2 regions of the Streptomyces sp. NBC_00328 genome follow, and region 2 is predicted to be linked to the other one. Evidence: riboswitches for the same ligand, from Rfam matches in the RefSeq annotation. Region 2 holds a riboswitch; the other holds the start of a gene.

Region 1 (5,932 bases), 4.5 Mb from region 2:
ACAGGTCGAAGACCGAGATGGCCACGGGAACTCCTTGCTGGTTTCGCCGGACGCCGTTGTCCGACGGAGGTGGTGCGGGACTGCATGGAACGGGGCACCGCGCTGTGCTTCCAGTGTGCGCGGTGCCCCGGATGTCCGTACGAAGAGAAAACGTACGAGTGAAAATATATGACGAAAAGCCTACGAAACTACTTCAGGCCGGGGTACAACGGGTGCTTATCGGCCAGAGCGGACACACGGGCCTTCAGGGACTCCGTGTCGTAGGACGGCTTCAGCGTCTCGGCGATGATGTCCGCGACCTCGGTGAAGTCCTCGGCCGTGAAGCCGCGGGTGGCGAGGGCGGGCGTGCCGATGCGCAGGCCGGAGGTGACCATCGGCGGGCGCGGGTCGTTCGGGATGGCGTTGCGGTTGACCGTGATGCCGACCTCGTGGAGGCGGTCCTCGGCCTGCTGCCCGTCCAGCTCGGAGTTGCGCAGGTCGACCAGGACCAGGTGCACGTCCGTGCCCCCGGACAGGACGTCCACGCCGACGGCCTTCACGTCGTCCCGGACCAGACGCTCGGCCAGGATGCGCGCGCCGTCCAGCGTGCGCTGCTGGCGCTCCTTGAAGTCGTCCGAGGCGGCGACCTTGAAGGAGACGGCCTTGGCGGCGATCACGTGCTCCAGGGGGCCGCCCTGGAAGCCCGGGAAGACCGAGGAGTTCAGCTTCTTCGCGAAATCCTTCTTCGCGAGGATGATCCCGCCGCGGGGACCGCCGAGCGTCTTGTGCGTGGTGGAGGTGACCACGTCCGCGAACGGCACCGGGTTCGGGTGCAGACCCGCCGCGACCAGGCCCGCGAAGTGGGCCATGTCGACCCACAGGAAGGAGCCGGCCTCGTCCGCGATCCGGCGGAACTCGGCGAAGTCGAGCTGCCGCGGGTACGCCGACCAGCCCGCGATGATCACCTTCGGGCGGTGCTCCTTGGCGAGCCGTTCGACCTCGGCCATGTCGACCAGGCCGGCCTCGTCCACGTGGTACGCGACCACGTTGAACTGCTTGCCCGAGAAGTTCAGGCGCATGCCGTGGGTCAGGTGGCCGCCGTGGGCCAGGTCCAGGCCGAGGATGGTGTCGCCGGGCTGGGCCAGCGCGAACAGCGCGGCCTGGTTGGCGGAGGCACCCGAGTGGGGCTGGACGTTGGCGTACTCGGCGCCGAACAGGTCCTTGACCCGGTCGATGGCGATCTGCTCGGCCACGTCGACGTGCTCGCAGCCGCCGTAGTAGCGGCGGCCCGGGTAGCCCTCGGCGTACTTGTTGGTCAGGACCGAGCCCTGGGCCTCCATGACCGCGACCGGAGCGAAGTTCTCCGAGGCGATCATCTCCAGCGTGGACTGCTGGCGGTGCAGCTCGGCGTCGACGGCGGCGGCGACGTCCGGGTCGAGCTCGTGCAGGGGGGTGTTCATGAGCGACATGCGGTGACTCCTCAGCCGGCCGTGGAGGCGGTGTACTCGTCGGCGGACATCAGGTCCTCGGGCTCGCCGGCGACGCGCACCTTGAACAGCCAGCCGCCCTCGAAGGGAGCGGAGTTGACCAGGGCCGGGTCGTCCACGACGTCCTGGTTGGCCTCGACGACCTCGCCGTTGACCGGGGAGTACAGGTCGCTGACGGACTTGGTCGACTCCAGTTCACCGCAGGACTCGCCCGCGGTCACCGTGTCACCGACGGCCGGGAGCTGGGCGTAGACGACATCGCCGAGCGCGTTGGCCGCGAACTCGGTGATGCCGACCGTCGCGACGCCGTCCTCGGCGACGGACAGCCACTCGTGCTCCTTGCTGTAACGCAGCTGCTGGGGGTTGCTCATGACCTGAATTCTCCTGTACGCGGTGGAGTGCTGATGGAGGGAAGCGTGGGTGACCGGGCGGATGTGCCCAGGGTCACGTCCGGGGCCCGGCGAAGGGCGCCCGTCGGTACCGGCGCCCGACGGGCATCCGGTTCATGTCCGGCCGGTGCGGACCAGTGTCACTTCTGCCGCTTGTAGAACGGCAGCGCCACGACCTCGTACGGTTCGTGGCTGCCCCGGATGTCCACGCCCACACCGGTCGTGCCCGGCGCGGCGTGCGCGGCGTCGACGTACGCCATGGCGATCGGCTTGCCCAGGGTCGGGGACGGGGCGCCGGAGGTGACCTCGCCGATCACCTTGCCGCCTGCGACGACGGGATACCCGGCGCGCGGCACGCGACGGCCCTCGGCGATCAGCCCGACGAGCACGCGCGGCGGCTCGGAGGCGGCACGCTCGGCGGCTTCGGTCAGGGCCTCGCGCCCCACGAAGTCGCCGTCCTTCTCGAACTTCACGACCCGGCCGAGGCCAGCGTCGAAGGGGGTCAGCGCGGTGGTCAGCTCGTGCCCGTACAGCGGCATGCCGGCCTCCAGGCGCAGCGTGTCGCGGCAGGACAGACCGCAGGGGACGAGACCGGCCGGGGTGCCCGCGTCGGTGAGCGCCTGCCACACCTTCTCGGCGTCGGCGGGGGCGACGAACAGCTCGAAGCCGTCCTCGCCGGTGTAGCCGGTGCGGGCGATCAGGGCCGGGACGCCGGCCACCGTGCCCGGCAGGCCCGCGTAGTACTTCAGGCCGTCGAGGTCCGCGTCGGTGACCGCCTTGAGGATGCCGGGGGACTCGGGGCCCTGCACGGCGATCAGCGCGTACGCGTCACGGTCGTCGCGCACCACGGCGTCGAAACCGGCGGCACGCCCGGTCAGCGCGTCCAGCACCACCTGGGCGTTGGAGGCGTTCGCGACGACCATGTATTCGTGCTCGGCGAGGCGGTAGACGATCAGGTCGTCCAGGATGCCGCCGTCCTCCTGGCAGATCATGGTGTAGCGGGCGCGGCCGACGCCGACGGTGGCGATGTTGCCGACCAGCGCGTGGTTCAGGAGGGCCGCGGCCTCGGGGCCGGTGACGGTGATCTCGCCCATGTGGGAGAGGTCGAAGAGACCGGCCTTCGTGCGGACGGCGACGTGCTCGTCACGCTCCGAGCCGTAGCGCAGGGGCATGTCCCAGCCCGCGAAGTCGGTCATGGTCGCGCCGAGCGAACGATGCAGGGCATCGAGCGCGGTGTGACGGGGTGCGTTGCTGCTCATCGGTCTGGCTCCCAAGGCATGACGGCGAGGTCGTTCCTCCCCATCTGTCATCGGAACCTGAGAGGTTCATCACGACCACACGAATCGGTGGTCCTGACTTGCACCTTGGGTGGAGCCGCCGGAGCGGCCCGCTTTTCAGATGTGCCTCGCCCGCGCGGTAACGGTGCCTGAGAGATTCAAGGGAGGGACTTGCTCCTTCGGCGCCCGGGTACACGTACCCAGGACTCTCCCGCGCGGATTCAAGCGGCCGGTATGCAGTTGGCGCGGCCATCATCGCACGCGCTGTCGGATCACGGCAGCCCGACATCTGTGACGGGGCTGTGGCAGTCCGCGCACGGAAATGGGAAGCGCCGGGCATTACCTTCTCTTTACACTCGATGGGGATGGGACTCCACATCCCAGGGGAGGACGGTCACGGTGAACAGGACCACGGCGTACGCGACGACCTCGGGTCTCGCACTGCCCGAGCAGCCCGGCGCACGGGCCCGGGAGGCTCGCGGAGCGCGTCCCGCGGTCGTCGTGCGGGATCTTCGCGACCGGGTCGGGCGCAGTCCGCACGGCCTCCGCTTCGGGGCGCAGGACCTCGTCGTCGTCACCGGACTGCCCGGCAGCGGCAAGTCGACGCTGATGCGGCGGGCCGTGCGGGGCACCCGCGTCGACTCCCAGGACACCCGCGAGCGCTGGGACGGCCGGATGGCCGGCCTGCTGCCGTACGCGGTCTACCGTCCCCTCGTCCGCCTCGCGCACTACGCCGGCCTGCGCCGCGCCCTGCGCGAGGGCGGCGGACTCGTCGTGCACGACTGCGGTACGCAGGCCTGGGTGCGCCGCTGGCTCGCCCGCGAGGCCCGGCGCCGCGGCGGCGCGCTGCACCTGCTGCTGCTCGACGTCACACCCGGCACCGCGCTGGACGGCCAGCGCGAGCGAGGCCGGGGCGTCTCGCGCTACGCCTTCGCCCGCCACCGCGGCGCGGTCGCCCGGCTGCTGCGCTCCGCCGAGACGGGAGACCTGCCCGAGGGGTGCGGCTCGGCGGTACTGATCGACCGGGACGCGGCGGACGTGCTGCGCAGGATCGACTTCGGCCACTGACCGGTCACGGTGGCCCACTAACCTTTCCAGCCGGAACAGTGGTTCGAAGCGGGCGGTAGACAGATGGACTTTCCGGCACAGGCACACCCCCATCCGCACAGCGGTTGGCCCGGCAACGAGCTGGAGGAGGTGTTGTCCTCCTCCCTGGGCGTGCCCGGGCCCTCGGCGGGCGCTCGCATCGTCGAGGTGCTCGGCCGCAGCTTCGTATGGGTGCCGCTGCCCAATGGCGGCGGCCCGAACAGCGGTCCGCTGGATCTGCCCACCATGGACATCGGGGGCCAGGTCTACGTTCCCGTCTTCAGCTCCGAGGAGCAGTTCCGCCAGGTCGTCGGCGGTCACATGTCGTACACGATCGCGCCCGCCGTGGAGTTCGCCCGCGGACTTCCCCCGCAGGTCGGCATCGTGGTGAACCCGGACGGCGTGGTCGGCGTACCGCTGCCGCCCCTGGCCGTGGCCGAACTGTGCCGGGCCGGGCGGACCGAGCTGGACGGGGCGGCCAGCGGCGGCCGGGTGCGGCTCTTCGAGCCCGACTGGCAGGACGATCCGGTGGACTTCCTCGCCGCGGCCTCGGCGGAGTTCGCCGCGACGGGTGTCGTCCTGAGCGCCCGCCGCTGTCTGGCCAGCATCGAGGGCGACGAACCGGTCATGTTCATCGGCGTCGAGCTCGCGGCGTGGGAGGGCGACGCCCGCGCCCTGCCCCTGGACGCCCTGGGCCGTGCCCTCGGCCGCGTCCCGGTCGGCATTCCGGTGAACCTGGTTCTTCTCGACGTGACGCAGGACCCGGTCGGCGACTGGATGCGTGCCCAGGTGCGCCCCTTCTACCAGCACGGTCACTGAACGGCGCCCGCGCCGGGAGTGCCGGGCCGGGCCTCCGGCCCGCCGCGCGGGGCCCTCGGCCGCCCCGCGCGGCGGTTCCCGGCTCTCGACTGCTTCCCCCGGCGGAGCACGATCGCCGCATAAGCTGGTTTCATGGCCTGGTCGAGGTGTTGACGCATGTCGGTAACCGGTGCCTCGGGCGTAAGGGATGAGTTCGTCGTGAATTGTTCGCGAAGGGGCGGTTGAAGGTGAGCGCGTCGGGCACGGCCGCGGCCGGGCAGGTCGAGCACATGCTGCGCCAGGTGACTCCCGGGCGTTACGACGCCTACGAGGCGCTCCTTCGCGCGCTCGCGACCCCGTCGTCCGGCCAGGTGTGGATGCTGCTCTGGCACGGCCAGGCCGGCTCCCCGGACGCCCAGTACGGGAACATGCAGGTGGACGGCCTCGGGTACGCGCCCTGTGTCACCTCCGCGCAGGAACTCTCGGCCAGCGGCTGGAACCGCAGTTACGAGGTCGTGGACGGGCTGGACGTCGCCCGCACCCTGTACCCCGACCACTTCGGTCTCTGGCTCAATCCGCATGCCCCGGGCGGCGGCCTCGGCATCCCGTGGCTGGATCTGCGCCGGATCGCCACGGGCCTGGAGCGGCAGCCCGCGGGCCCGCTGCGGCTGTCCGAACCGGCCATCGAGATCCCGCAGTTCTACGCCCTGCTCACGCAGAACGCTCATCTCACCCCGGCCGTACGGTCGTTGCGCCGCGCCTGGGTCCAACCCACGCTCGGGGCGCCGTATCTGGCCATCGGCCTTGACGTGTACGACACTTCACCGCCCGCCGTCGACTCGGTGCGGGCGATGATGCAGCAGTCCATCGGCGCCGTCCCGGACGGGCTGCCCGTCTCCACCGTCGCGATGTCGGA
Region 2 (5,932 bases):
GTCGGCGTGAGAAGCAGCGGCGACGGTACGGCTGGGGGTGCTCCCGGACACGGTCCGGGAGAGAGCGGCCCGTACCCTCCCCCAAGCTCTCGGCTCGGCTCGAGCAGGGGGCGCCCTCAGCATGGCAGCGCGGCCGATCACGTTCCGGTGCGGCCGGCGGCAGTGTCCGACGAGGAAGGGACTGTTCCCGACGAGGTCGGTTACCGGGGGCCCACGGCGTGCGCCGCCGCGGGCATCACCTACCGGCAGCTCGACTACTGGGCGCGGACCGGACTGGTCGAGCCCAGCGTGCGTCCCGCCTACGGGTCGGGGACGCAACGCCTCTACAGTTTCCGGGACGTGGTGGTCCTCAAGATCGTCAAGCGGTTCCTGGACACCGGGGTGTCGTTGCAGAACATCCGCACCACGGTCCAGCACCTGAGGGAGCGCGGCTTCCAGGACCTGGAGCGCATGACGCTCATGAGCGACGGCGCGACGGTCTACGAGTGCACCTCCCCGGACGAGGTCCACGCCCTGCTGCAGGGCGGCCAGGGCGTCTTCGGCATCGCCGTGGGAGTGGTGTGGCGGGACGTCGAGGGCGCCCTGTCCCAGTTGCACGGAGAGCGCGTGGACACCGGTGAGACGCTTCTCGCGCACCATCCCGCCGACGAACTGGCGCGCAGGCGCAACCGCGCGGTGTGAGCCGCTCCGATGACGTGATGCCCCGGCGCGCCGGGGCATTGTCAGTGGCGTAGGGCAGCATCGGAGATGTGAGAACCGCGCCCACGATCCTGCATCTCGACATGGACGCCTTCTTCGCCTCGGCGGAGCAGGCGTCCAAGCCGAGCCTGCGCGGGAAGGCCGTCGTGGTGGGCGGGCTCGGGCCCCGTGGAGTGGTCGCCACCGCCTCGTACGAGGCCCGCGTCTTCGGGGTGAACTCCGCGATGCCCATGGCCCAGGCCCGCAGGCGGGCACCGAACGCCGCCTACCTCGTGCCGCGCTTCGGGCTGTACCGAGAGGTCAGCGAGCAGGTGATGGGGCTGCTGCGGGCCCTGTCGCCGCTGGTGGAGCCGCTGAGCCTGGACGAGGCGTTCGTGGACCTGGAGGCGGGCGGGACTGCGTGGGACGAGGCGTCGGCGCGGCTGACCGGTGCCAAGCTGCGCGCGGACATCCGGGCCGTGACGGGGCTCACGGGGTCGGTGGGGCTCGCCGCTTCCAAGATGCTGGCGAAGATCGCCTCGGAGCAGGCCAAGCCGGACGGTCTCGTCCTGATCGAGCCGGGCATCGAGCGCGCGCTGCTGGGACCGATGCCGGTGCGGACGCTGCCGGGCGTGGGGCCGGCCACCGGCGACCATCTGCGCCGGGCGGGCATCACCACCGTCGAGGAGCTCGCCGAGGCGGGCGAGGACGAGCTCGTACGGCTGCTGGGGAAGGCCCACGGGCACGCGCTGTTCGCGATGGCGCTGGCCCACGACGAGCGGCCCGTGGTGGCCGAGCGGGAGACCAAGTCGGTGTCGGTCGAGGACACGTACGACGTGGACATCCACGACCGGGTCCGGGTGGAGCTGGAGGCGCAGCGGCTCGCGGACCGGTGCGTGCGGCGGCTGCGCCGGGCCGGCCTGTCGGGCCGGACCATCGTGCTGAAGGTACGCCGGTACGACTTCTCGACGCTGACCCGGTCCGAGACGCTGCGGGGGCCCACGGACGACCCCGGAGTCGTCCGGGAGGCCGCCGCCCGGCTGCTGGAGGGCGTGGACACGACCGGTGGCGTCCGTCTGCTGGGGGTCGGCGTCACCGGGCTCGCCGACTACACGCAGGAGGATCTGTTCGCGCAGGCGCAGGCCGCGGCCGCGGGGGAACCGGCGGCGGAGGAGCACGCCGGGGACGAACCGGCGGAGGTGGCCGCCGCGGACGGGGAGACGGCGCCGGCGGAGCGACGATGGCCCTCCGGGCACGACGTGCGGCATGCCGAGTTCGGGCACGGCTGGGTGCAGGGGAGCGGGCTGGGACGGGTCACGGTGAGGTTCGAGACGCCGTACTCCGGGCCCGGCCGGGTGCGGACCTTCCGGACGGACGACGCGCAGCTGGAACCGGCCGACCCGCTGCCCCTGGTGGAGCGAAGACCCGAGGAAGCCGGCGGGCTGCCGACCGGTCCCGGGCCGTCGGTGTCAGCGGTCGGGACGCACGGCCCCGGCGCTGGGGATCAGGTGTCCTCCGACCCCGCGAGCCGGCCGAAGTCCCGGTCCGGCGGCGGAGGGGACGCCACGTCGAGTCCGTAGTGGTGGTAGAGCTGGAGCTCCTGTTCGGGGGAGAGATGCCGCCCGACGCCGAAGTCGGGGGCGTCCTTGATCAGGGCCCGGTCGAAGGGGATGCGCAGGGTCCCCTCGATGATCTCGCTGGGCTCCAGGGGCACGAAGGCGTCCCTGCTGAACAGCCCGGTGCGTATGGCCGCCCACTCCGGGACACCGGTCGCGTCGTCGAGGTAGACCTCGTCGATCGTGCCGATCTTGGTGCCGTTGCTGTCGAACGCCTTGCGGCCGATCAGGTTGCGCGGATCGATGTCGGTCTGCACGGTCCCTCCAGTGGTCGCAAACTCATCCGTAAGTACTACAAAAGAGCACATTTGTGAAGGCGGCCACTCGAAGGCTGTCGCCTTGTCCTCGCTGGTAGTCTGGCAAGTGGCTGCTGATCCCGTGCGGGAGAGTCCTCCGGATTTCGCGGAGGCGCCGAAGGAGCAACTCCTCCCCGGAATCTCTCAGGCTCACGTACCGCACGGACGAGGTCACTCTGGAAAGCAGGGCGGGTGCCGATGGCCTCCGCCCTCACCGACGGTGAAAGCCGGATCGTCCACGGGACCATCCGGTGAAACTCTCAGGTTGAGATGACAGAGGGGGAGGCCGTCGGGGTACCCGTGCCGGGGTGCCCCTCGAAGGTCGCGTCAGACCAGGAGGCCTCCGCCATGACCGCCCCTCGCATACCGCTCTCCGAGCTCGAACAGGGAATTCCCTTCGAGCAGCGCCACATCGGACCCGACTCCGAAGCCCGGGCCAAGATGCTCGCGCAGGTCGGATACGGCTCGCTCGACGAGCTGACGGCCGCCGCGGTGCCGGATGTGATCAAGAACGCCGAGGCCCTGAAGCTGCCGGCCGCGCGCACCGAGGCCGAGGTACTGGCCGAGCTCCGCTCCCTCGCGGACCGCAACCAGGTGCTCGGTTCGATGATCGGCCTCGGCTACTACGGCACGTTCACGCCGCCGGTGATCCTGCGCAACGTCATGGAGAACCCTGCCTGGTACACCGCGTACACGCCGTACCAGCCGGAGATCTCGCAGGGCCGTCTCGAGGCGCTGCTGAACTTCCAGACCGTCGTCGCCGAGCTGACCGGGCTGCCGACCTCCGGCGCCTCCCTCCTCGACGAGGGCACCGCCGCCGCCGAGGCCATGGCGCTGTCCCGCCGGATGGGCAAGAACAAGAAGGGCCTCTTCCTGGTCGACGCGGACGCGCTGCCGCAGACCATCGCCGTCATAGAGACACGTGCCGAGCCGACCGGTGTCGAGATCGTCGTCGCCGACCTCTCCGACGGCATCCCGGCCGACCTCGCCGGGCGCGAGATCAACGGCGTGCTGATCCAGTACCCGGGCGCCTCCGGCGCCGTACGCGACATCAAGCCCCTCATCGAGCAGGCGCACGAGCTGGGCGCGGTCGTCACCGTCGCGGCCGATCTGCTCGCCCTGACCCTGCTGACCTCGCCCGGCGAGCTCGGCGCGGACATCGCGGTCGGTACGACGCAGCGCTTCGGCGTCCCGATGGGCTTCGGCGGTCCGCACGCCGGCTACATGGCGGTCCGCGAGAACTTCGCGCGCAGCCTTCCCGGCCGTCTCGTCGGTGTCTCCGTGGACGCCGACGGGAACAAGGCGTACCGCCTCGCCCTGCAGACGCGTGAGCAGCACATCCGCCGTGAGAAGGCGACCAGCAACATCTGCACCGCTCAGGTGCTGCTCGCCGTGATGGCCGGCATGTACGCCGTCTACCACGGCCCCGAGGGCCTGCGGACCATCGCACGGCGTACCCACCGCTACGCCACCGTCCTGGCCGCGGGTCTCACCGCCGGCGGTGTCGAGGTCGTCCACGGCGCGTACTTCGACACGCTCACCGTGCGGGTCCCGGGCCGTGCCGCCGCCGTCGTGGCCGCCGCCCGTGACAACGGCGTCAACCTCCACCCCGTCGACGCCGACCAGGTGTCGATCTCGTGCGACGAGACGACCACGCGCGAGCAGCTCGTCGCCGTGTGGACCGCGTTCGGTGTCGAGGGCGACGTCGAGGCGCTGGACGCGAGCACCGAGGACACCCTGCCGGCCGCGCTGCTGCGCACCGACGAGTACCTCACGCACCCCGTGTTCCACGACCACCGCTCCGAGACGGCGATGCTGCGCTACCTGCGCAAGCTCTCCGACCGCGACTACGCGCTCGACCGCGGCATGATCCCGCTGGGCTCCTGCACCATGAAGCTCAACGCGACCACCGAGATGGAGCCGGTCACCTGGCCCGAGTTCGGGCAGCTGCACCCCTTCGTGCCCGCCGAGCAGGCACAGGGCTACCTGACGCTGATCCACGAGCTGGAGGACCAGCTCGCCGAGGTCACCGGCTACGACAAGGTGTCGCTCCAGCCCAACGCCGGTTCGCAGGGCGAGCTGGCCGGTCTGCTGGCGGTCCGCGGCTACCACCGTGCCAACGGTGACGACCAGCGCACCGTCTGCCTCATCCCGTCCTCCGCGCACGGCACCAACGCCGCCAGCGCCGTGATGGCCGGCATGAAGGTCGTCGTCGTGAAGACCGCGGACGACGGCGAGATCGACGTCCAGGACCTGCGCGCCAAGATCGAGCAGTACCGCGACGAGCTGTCGGTGCTGATGATCACGTACCCCTCGACACACGGTGTGTTCGAGGAGCACGTCGCCGACATCTGCGCCCAGGTGCACGAGGCCGGCGGCCAGGTCTACGTCGACGGCGCCAACCTCAACGCCCTGGTGGGCCTCGCCAAGCCGGGTCACTTCGGCGGCGACGTCTCGCACCTGAACCTGCACAAGACCTTCTGCATCCCGCACGGCGGCGGCGGCCCCGGCGTCGGCCCGGTCGGCGTGCGCGCGCACCTGGCGCCGTACCTGCCGAACCACCCGCTCCAGCCGGAGGCCGGTCCCGAGACCGGTGTCGGCCCGATCTCGGCCGCTCCCTGGGGCTCCGCGGGCATCCTGCCCATCTCCTGGTCGTACGTCCGGCTGATGGGCGGCGAGGGCCTCAAGCGCGCCACGCAGGTGGCCGTGCTCTCCGCGAACTACATCGCCAAGCGCCTGGAGCCGCACTACCCGGTGCTGTACACCGGCCCCGGCGGTCTGGTCGCGCACGAGTGCATCATCGACCTGCGCCCGCTCACCAAGGCGACCGGCGTGAGTGTCGACGACATCGCCAAGCGCCTGATCGACTACGGCTTCCACGCGCCGACGATGTCGTTCCCGGTGGCCGGCACGCTGATGATCGAGCCGACCGAGTCCGAGGACCTGGGCGAGCTCGACCGGTTCTGCGACGCGATGATCGCGATCCGCGCGGAGATCGAGAAGGTCGGCTCCGGCGAGTGGTCGGTGGACGACAACCCGCTGCGCGGGGCGCCGCACACGGCCGCCGCGCTCGGCGGCGACTGGGAGCACCCGTACAGCCGCGAGGCGGCCGTCTTCCCGGCCGGTGTCTCGGCCGCCGACAAGTACTGGCCGCCGGTGCGCCGCATCGACCAGGCGTACGGCGACCGGAACCTCGTCTGTTCCTGCCCGCCGCTGGACGCCTACGAGGACTGATCAGCGCTCGGCACGTGGACGCCTACGGGGAGTGACCATCCTCGGACATGCGTCGGGGCCGGTTCGGAGAGTACGTCTCCGGGCCGGCCCCTCGTGTGTCTGGGCGGC

The links. A riboswitch is a leader RNA that binds a small molecule or an ion and turns the genes downstream of it on or off. The one in region 2 is predicted to bind glycine.
Region 1: another riboswitch for glycine. It lies ahead of gcvT (glycine cleavage system aminomethyltransferase GcvT); the one in region 2 lies ahead of gcvP (aminomethyl-transferring glycine dehydrogenase).

Annotation. Positions count from the first base shown of each region.
Region 1 covers NZ_CP108013.1:6,694,660-6,700,591, forward strand. Annotated here, with positions in the region: gene OG485_RS29510 (L-serine ammonia-lyase) at 1-25, opposite strand, end outside; gene glyA (serine hydroxymethyltransferase) at 189-1,448, opposite strand; gene gcvH (glycine cleavage system protein GcvH) at 1,460-1,837, opposite strand; gene gcvT (glycine cleavage system aminomethyltransferase GcvT) at 1,996-3,114, opposite strand; glycine riboswitch at 3,149-3,259, opposite strand; glycine riboswitch at 3,260-3,356, opposite strand; gene OG485_RS29530 (AAA family ATPase) at 3,532-4,200, shown strand; gene OG485_RS29535 (enhanced serine sensitivity protein SseB) at 4,264-5,037, shown strand; gene OG485_RS29540 (enhanced serine sensitivity protein SseB C-terminal domain-containing protein) at 5,265-5,932, shown strand, end outside.
Region 2 covers NZ_CP108013.1:2,179,106-2,185,037, reverse strand. Annotated here, with positions in the region: gene OG485_RS09520 (MerR family transcriptional regulator) at 7-681, shown strand; gene OG485_RS09515 (DNA polymerase IV) at 750-2,258, shown strand; gene OG485_RS09510 (PRC-barrel domain-containing protein) at 2,183-2,551, opposite strand; glycine riboswitch at 2,666-2,760, shown strand; gene gcvP (aminomethyl-transferring glycine dehydrogenase) at 2,939-5,824, shown strand.